2 regions of the Paenibacillus sp. B-A-8 genome follow, and region 1 is predicted to be linked to the other one. Evidence: riboswitches for the same ligand, from Rfam matches in the RefSeq annotation. Region 1 holds a riboswitch; the other holds the start of a gene.
The links. A riboswitch is a leader RNA that binds a small molecule or an ion and turns the genes downstream of it on or off. The one in region 1 is predicted to bind cyclic di-GMP.

Region 1 (4,234 bases):
CTTGTACCATTTCGCAGCATGGAAACCGTGACTTCCATCATCAACAAAGACTGTGCTGTTATAAGGAATCAAATCACTCATCGTACTCAAGACCGATGCAAGTGAAAGGTTTGGTAAAATCGGAGGCTCTTCGGTATAATCGGAATTTGTCGGTGCTTCGCGTTTTGTGATGTTGTTCGTGTCAATATTATTGAGATAGCAAACTAGATTGTCACGTAGATCTCCAGTCACTGGAATCGTTTTAGAGAACAATATTTTTCCGACAAAAGTCGGATCGCTATCAAACTGAATTAATGTTGCAGGATGATTTTCCCTTTTAAGATTACAAATAGTCATATCGCTTAAACGTGACCCGAGAACGATAAATAGATCACTTTGATTCAGCAAGTCATCCCCATGGGTACAACCGCCTACTCCAATTGGACCGTGATAGAGTGGATGATCCCAAGCTATAGCTCCTTTACCACCTGGAGATGTAACTACAGGAATATTAAATGTTTCTGCTAATTGAATTAGCTCACTATGTGCTCCTGAGCGGTTAACGCCTTTACCCGCGATAATTATTGGATTCTTTGAGTTATTTATAGCATCAAGTACACGGTCGATATTAGCATGGCTAACCAGTGATTCGCGTTCAGGGATTACAATATTACATTCCTCTAGCAATTCCGTTTGTACATCAAAGGGAATACAAAGGTGAACGGGACCACGATTACCGCTCAAAGCAATGGATATGGCATGATTAAAGATTGTGCTAAAGTGATCTCCACGTTCAATAAGCTTGCTATATAAGGTGGCAGGTCTAAACATATCAGCTAAATCAGCTAGAAAAGAGGTAGAGTCCTGACATTGGGGAATTCCAAGCTCTTTAATAGATTGATGGCCAGTAATAAATAGGACAGGTAGGTTGTTGGCCTTAGCATGTGCTGCTGCAGTTAGTAGGTTTGTTCCACCAGGACCCGAAGTGCCAAAAGCTACGCCTAGTTTTCCAGTTTTCAGCGCATAACCAGCTGCTTCGAAGCCGGAACTGCTTTCATGTCTTCCAGGAATAAATTCAATACCGTAATCTACCATTTTAAGAACGATAGGACAAATGGATTTACCGATGATACCAAAGGAATGGGTAACACCAAGGTTCCGTAGTGCTTCCGACATGTAATCTGCGACTGTCTTCAAAAAATACACCTCACAAGTTGATTGTTATTTTAAAACCAAACACTAGAAAACCTGTGCTCTAAAATAGGGCACAGGTTGGTAGCATAAATCGCCATAGAGACTGAACAAAAGTCCAGTCGTCTTGGTTTTCAGCAACCTGGCAGTCATGGCCTCAGATTAAAAATGAGGCTGTAGATCCATGGTTTTGCGTCATCCTCTTTCGAAGATTTTGCCAATATTAATTTAGAAATTTATAAGAAGAATTTTCCTTTACAATATATTCCTAGACACTCTTTGTCAATATATTATCGCAAATTAACTCGAATTTTGACGAAAGTCTTGTCGAACCTATGAAATAATAGATATAAAAAAACTGCTCCTAAGTCTAAGCTTAGGGGCAGTTTTTGAATTTGTTTATATGATTTGGACGTCACTTAAAACTTGAAAATATGGATCGTCTTCTGTAGATTAAATACAGCCTGAGTCATTTTCTCAGTTTCTTCTGCAACGGACTGCAGGGCATTAATTTGTTCATTCATAGCGGCTGATACTTCTTCGGTGCCGGCAGCGGTTTGCTGCGTGATCGCAGAGATATTCTCGATTGCACTTGAGATTTTCAATGCACTTTCCAACATAAGATCACTTTCGGCAGAGAAGGAGGAGATCTGCTCGGTAATATACTGTACACTTTGCACGATTTGAGCAAAGATATGAGCAGATTGAGTGATCATCTCATTCTGTACCTGTACGACTTCTTCGTTGATAGCGATATTATCAATCGCTTGTTTAATATCAGTTTCGATGCTCCGAACCAAGCCAAAGACTTCCTTCGTAGAAGCCGTTGATTCTTCAGCGAGCTTGCGAACCTCCTGTGCGACTACAGCAAATCCTCGACCATGTTCTCCTGCACGCGCTGCTTCGATGGAAGCATTTAGTGATAACAGGTTGGTCTGTTCAGCGATCTCAGTAATGGTCTTTGTGATCATCGTAATGCCGCGAGCATTTTGAGAAAGGGCTTCGATAGTGTCAGCTACTTTTTGAGTAGCCTGGATGTTTTTACGCATGCCTTCAGCTTGAGTATCAACGGATTGGCGTCCTTGTTCAACTAGCTCTAATGTATGTATTGAACGTCTGTTCATTTCTTTTGTTGAGTTCGTATAATTGGATACTTTATTCTCAATATCTTTAATAGATTCTGTCATTTCAGCGATATCCGTAGATATTTCATTTGCACCAAGAGCTAGCTCGTTAGACGAAGAGGCTACCTGTGCCATGACAATTTTCAAATTCTGATTCTTATCTTCGATTCCACGGCTTGCATCCATAACTTGACGAGTGATTTGTGATGCTTCTGTCAAAATCTTCTTGAGCTTGTCAATCATAGTATTAAAGGAACGGCTTACGTCCCCCATAGACCCGTTCTCGTCGGCTCTACTAGTAAAATCCCCTTTTGAAATACTATGAGATACATTCGCGATGTCATCAAAAGAAGATGTAAGCGTTCTCTCGATAAAGCGGGCCACTGGGAAGGTTAGAGCAGCAAGAACGACGATTAGAACAATACCCAAAATAATGTTGCCTAAGATCATAAAAGTAACTAAAACAGGAATAGCAAATAGTGCGGCAACGAGGTAACATCCGGCAACAATTCTTTGTTTTAACGGAAGTTTATGCATCCAGTTCATTGGTATAATGTCCTCCTTATTAATATTATGTATTGGTGTTATTATATGGGATTTAAAGGTGATTGGTCTATAGTAAGAACTGACATAAATCTTCTTTTCGGAGTAGTTCGTTAGATTTCGTGTCAAAAATCCTCATAAATAGCGGAAATTTTTGCGATAGCAGACTTTACCATCTCTAAAAGTTCTTGCGGTGAAAGTACAATAACCGAGGGACTAAAAGAAAGGATTATCCGGCAGGCCGACTCGATCGTATTAAATTCGGCTTCTACGTTCACCCACTCTGCATTGCTAGATGGCTCTATCATATGGATAGAAACGAATCTTTCACGTTGCAATTCTTTTAAGACAGATGTTCTAACCCTTAATTTTACCGGATATTTTGGCAGTGCTGCTTTGAAGGCTGTAGTGGACTCTTCCCAATAATGTTTTAAATCAAATTCATCAGGCCTGTTAAACCGCTCATTGGTCTCTTCTACGTTTATCAATCTGGACACACGAAAGGTTCGCAGTTCATCCCCTATATTGGCTACGACATACCAAACTCCTCGTTTTGCAACTAACCCAAGAGGTTCAATCATCCGGACTTTTGTCTCGTCGTTCCGGAGATAAGTGATTTTTACTTTACGGTCTTCCCAAAGAGCTCTCTGAAGTACAGAAAGGAACGGATAAGTCTCATCCGAAGGATGCCAACTGGCACCGTCAATATGGATCCGCTGGCTTAGATAATTTGCTGGGTTACTAGTTCGATGAGAGGAAGCAGCCTCCAGTTTGAGAACAGCGGAAGAGAAGTCGTCCTGTATCCCCAGATCTTTCATGATAGATGAGTCAGTGGACAGAAGCAGTGAACCAATCTCTTGTGGCTTCATACCTGTTAAGGAGGTTCGGTACCCTTCTGTAAGCATCCAACCTCCTTCACGCCCTCGTTCAGCTACAATCGGGATGCCTGAAGCACTCAATGCTTCCATATCTCTAAACACCGTTCGTTCTGACACTTCGAGTGTTTGGGCCAGCTCGCGAGAAGTCATTTTTCCACGTTTTTGCAATAGAAGCAATATAGATAACAAACGGTCGGCTCGCATTTATTATTTACTCCTCCTCGAATTAAATATTGGACGTGCTCCATTCAACCATTCTAAATTTTGATTATATTATATATGTCAGTGGATGTCATATATTAAGGCTATACTTATAAAACGTAGGGAATGATCACAGAATACTGAAATTGAAAACATACTGAAAGGGTTGAGGGGAATGACATTGAAAGGAAAAGTGGCACTGGTTACGGGGAGCAGTAGAGGCGCTGGTAGAGGGATCGCTTTAGAATTAGCAAGAAGAGGTGCTTTTGTCTATATTACAGGGAGAACCATAGATGTATCTGCCACTGAACCAATTAA
Region 2 (4,234 bases), 2.0 Mb from region 1:
CCGTTAGGAAGGGATACCTTTCGCTCGCGGTACAGCTTTGTCAGTTCGGTCCAGTAACCCGGGTGCGCCAATTCCAACTGCCAGTAGGCACCGAGCTGTGCAAATAAGCCCTGCTGATTCATAACCACTTTATTTTCTTCGAGGACATATTTATAAATATCACTCTCAAAAGGAATACGAGTATCCATAGAATCCGCATAGACTGACATCAACATAGACACCATATTATTAGTTACTTCACCATATTCCCGTTCACCCATAGCCAAGCGATGCCCAATTTCATGATTCAATCCCCAACCTGGATAGACTTTGTTAAAATCACCCAACATCGTCGCTACGGTCCCAATTTGTATCCCAGTATGATCTCCCGCGGCATACATTGCACCATAAGGCTGCATCAATCGAATATTTTCACGAATTAGCTTGGCATCATGAATCTCGCTACTGCCATCCAAGCCATAGAAGTCAAAGATCGTCTTCATCCAAGTATCATAGCCGGTTACGGTATTCAGTGGATTGTTTTCTTGTGTAATAAACTTGTTATACGCTTCTGTAGCCGTTCCTGTAAAAATAACATGATCGCTGACCATTTCTACTACATCAATAAGTTTGCGATCTTGAACATTCGGATGTGCTGCCTTATCTTCATCTATTTTTTGTTTGTAGGTGGTTAGGAAGGCTTTGAATTGTTCTGGATCTGTGGTCTTTGTCATCATAGGGATCTTCGTAAGCCCCTCGAACCGGATCAAAGGTGCTTTTCCTTGTTGCTCAGCTGTATATGGATTGACGATATATACTGTACCGCCCTTAGTCACATCATGTGCATAATAACTATTCGTCGCGAACTCAGGAACGGTTATAGTGTTTTTACCAGGACGTAATTGCACGCTTCTAGCCCAAACATTCCAAGCCGCCTCTTGTTGCGAAAATACTATTGCAGGCAATTTATCAGTAGAAGCTGCATCTACATAAACATTGATTGTATCTCCAGGCATTGCAACGAGTCCCGTAGGTTGGTTGTTCGTACCGAAACCAATTCTCAGGTTTTGCTGTGCATGCTTTTTCATATCTCCACGCTGTTCAGCCTCAATAATGGTGCCTTCGGTTTGAACTTCACCATTTACTAGCTTCTTAGCCAAATCCAATGAGTCTTTAAGGATTGGATAGAGCGGATGTACTTTTGCCGCCTCTTCTAATTCATTGATTGCATTGGCGCTATTATAAGCAGGAACAACCGCACTCATCGTTCCATCTGTGAAAATACCATTCACAGCTTCGCTTACTTTATCCTCTGTATAAAATCTAAATTCAGCCGCAAAAGGTCTGTTAATATTGGCTTTTGTGAACTTGAATTTCAATCTTTTAAACTTCGTAGGCTCGAATTTAAACTCCAGAAAGTCGTTCGTACTAGTCGCGGTTCCGCTAGATACGAGCTGAAAGGTCTCTCCCTTACTCGTCTCTGATGCATAGATTTCAAAAGCTTCTGGGAACCCTTTGCGATTATCTCTAGCCAGGAAAGCCACTCTGTCTAATACTTTGGCCTGTGCTAATTCAAACACGACTTCATTCGTGAAGCTGTCGTCATTATTTTTGTTCGTTTCCCAATGTGTATTCGGCAGATCATCGAGCATGTATTCCGGTTTCGTACCTGGGTAGCTTCCACCATTCACCGTTACTTTTGATACGTTTGAGTTTGGCATTCTGTAAGCTTCGCTATAGGCATTTTCATATGCTGTGCCATACCCCTTTAACTTCGAAACCTTAGCTGCCGTTTCCTCTACTTGATGGTTTTCCAGAAGCACCTTTGCATTCTCTATATCTGCTTGAAACTGCGTGTACAGTGGATGTAACTGCACTTCTTGTTCTAAAGCCGTTAATTTCTCCACCGTATTAAATGCTGCGCTAACTTGACTCAAGGTATCATCTGTAAATAAATTTTTCATTTTAGCGGATACGGTATCTTCTTTGTAAAAAGAAAACTCTGCTGCACTCGCCCAATCCTGATTAGCTTTTTTGTAGACAAATTTAAGTCTCTTGAAAGCTGTAGGTGCAAACTCAATCTCCACAACATCTCCTGCTCCGCCTTTATATTCTCCAGAGGATATTAGTGTAAAATCGCCTGCATCCGTAGTTGAGCCATAAATATCAAATTCCTGAGCAAACCCCTTACCCTTTGCACCGGATTGTCTTGCAGCATATACGATTCTATTTAATTCCGTGGACTCATTAAAAACAAAGACAACCTCGTTCGTAAACGTTGAGCTATTCGGTTTGCCCGTTTCCCAATGCGTACTCATATCGCCATCAATAGCCTTAGCTATTGGTGAACCTGAGTAGTTGCCACCATTATTCGTGATGGATTTAATATTTGCAGGATTCATTTTAAAAACATCGTTATAAGCGCTAAGGATAGCCTTTCCATACAGATCAAACGGAATAACTGACGCACTGCTTAATAGCTCAGCTTTGCTTTGTACTACGCTGTTCACTACACTTACCTTGCTTACATCACTTGCTAAAGCATAACCTGCCTCGCTCGAAAAACTGGCTATCATGGCTGCCGATGTAGCGATTGCAATCATTTTTTTCATCTTTTCTACCCCCAGATGTAATATGAATCTCTTCAGTACCCAAAAATGGGCACAAAAAAAACTACCCCAAAAGAGTAGCTTGATTGCGTATAAAGTCCATAAAAATTAAGACTTAATTTTTATTAAACTTTAACAAGCATAAACGCCCCGACGCCCTTCTAAGGACGATACGCGTTTAAGCGAGAAATATAAGACATTAAGTATAGGTGTATAACTTATACTCACTTATATTTTAACAAAAAGCGTAATACACTCTTTGGCAGCTGGCTGACAATAGTTATAATAACCTTAGTCCCTATAGCTTTGCGTCCCTACATTTCCATAGGTTTGCCTATGAAGTTTCGAATACATTACAAAGAGTAACATAACGCTACATCTGATCGCATGATTAATTGGTATGAAATCCGAATAGGTAATTGCAATTAGTTTTTCTGTTCTGATAGATATTTTTTATTAACTATCCCAGACTATGAATGATACTTTAGAACTGCTTAGCGGCTTAATCTCCTAGCCCAAACAAACGCCGGAACCAATTCCACACATCACCCGTGATCGGAATTAACCCGAAACCATGCTCTCCAACAGCGATTACACCATATGCCCATTGTCCAATAGCTATCGCACCTCCAGCGATTCGCCCTATGGCTATCGCCCCAAACGCCGTATCGCCTATGGCTATCGCTCCCAATGCTTTTTCGGCTATCGCGATCGCTCCCACAGCCACTCCTGCAATCGCAATTGCTCCCGCGGCAAAGCCAAGCCAACTAAGTGCTATCGCTCCGAGCGCTAACCACATCCCCAGTGATATAGCACCTACGGATAGTACACCGACGCTTATTGCACCTATGGATATCAAGCCTATAGCTACATCTCCAATAGCAATTAAACCAACAGCCGTCTTCACTTGTGGCTTGCTTCCGTAACCATACCCCTGACCTGAGTATCGACCCAAATTGCTGCGAATACTTACCACCGGAAATGATGGAGACGGCCATTGATAATCAATTTCCCGTCCACCTAACCCTCTAGAATCCGCCCAGCGCGTGATGTACTTATGCCATTTCATATCCATCCCGTCCCCCTTCTCAATTACCTTAATTATACAACCCCGGGGTTTACCTGTACTCAGACTCTGACCTGAAATCCATCTCATCCTCTAGACGGAGATATGCTCCTTAGGATCACTGTTTGGGAATAGGATCAGGCTTTCCAAATAAATATCCCTGAAACAACTGATAACCACTCTGCTTGAGCCATTCAAAGTCCTCTCTAAACTCCACACCTTCTGCTAAAGGAACGGATTGGATTTCTAAAGCTTTTTCTAAAAATTGTTTAGCTATTTTCTGTTTGTTCAGATCGCTGGACACACCCTGAACATATTTCATATCCAGCTTCATGTAATGGGGTTTAAGCTCCAATAACATCTCGATCGTGCTGAAGCCCTCGCCAACATCATCTAGAGCGTATTCAAATCCCCGATCCTTGTAATATGTCAAAATAGCTTTCAAATGAGCGAGATCATCCACTTTCTCCGTCTCAACAACTTCAAAGACAAAAAGAGAGGGATCGACGCCTAATTGATTGGCCAGTTCAACAGTTGATCTTAAGCAGAACTCTGGCGCGTAGATCGACGTTGGGATAAA

Region 2: linked by a shared signal. The riboswitch ahead of ACN6MV_RS30450 (NPCBM/NEW2 domain-containing protein) and the one ahead of ACN6MV_RS21265 (thiamine pyrophosphate-binding protein) in region 1 are both predicted to bind cyclic di-GMP.

The regions. Positions count from the first base shown of each region.
Region 1 is NZ_CP183882.1:4,720,659-4,724,892, reverse strand. It holds gene ACN6MV_RS21265 (thiamine pyrophosphate-binding protein) at 1-1,185, opposite strand, end outside; cyclic di-GMP riboswitch class I at 1,304-1,399, opposite strand; gene ACN6MV_RS21260 (methyl-accepting chemotaxis protein) at 1,590-2,840, opposite strand; gene ACN6MV_RS21255 (helix-turn-helix transcriptional regulator) at 2,963-3,919, opposite strand; gene ACN6MV_RS21250 (SDR family NAD(P)-dependent oxidoreductase) at 4,092-4,234, shown strand, end outside.
Region 2 is NZ_CP183882.1:6,753,851-6,758,084, forward strand. It holds gene ACN6MV_RS30450 (NPCBM/NEW2 domain-containing protein) at 1-2,591, opposite strand, end outside; cyclic di-GMP riboswitch class I at 2,847-2,933, opposite strand; gene ACN6MV_RS30455 (hypothetical protein) at 3,091-3,663, opposite strand; gene ACN6MV_RS30460 (EAL domain-containing protein) at 3,773-4,234, opposite strand, start outside.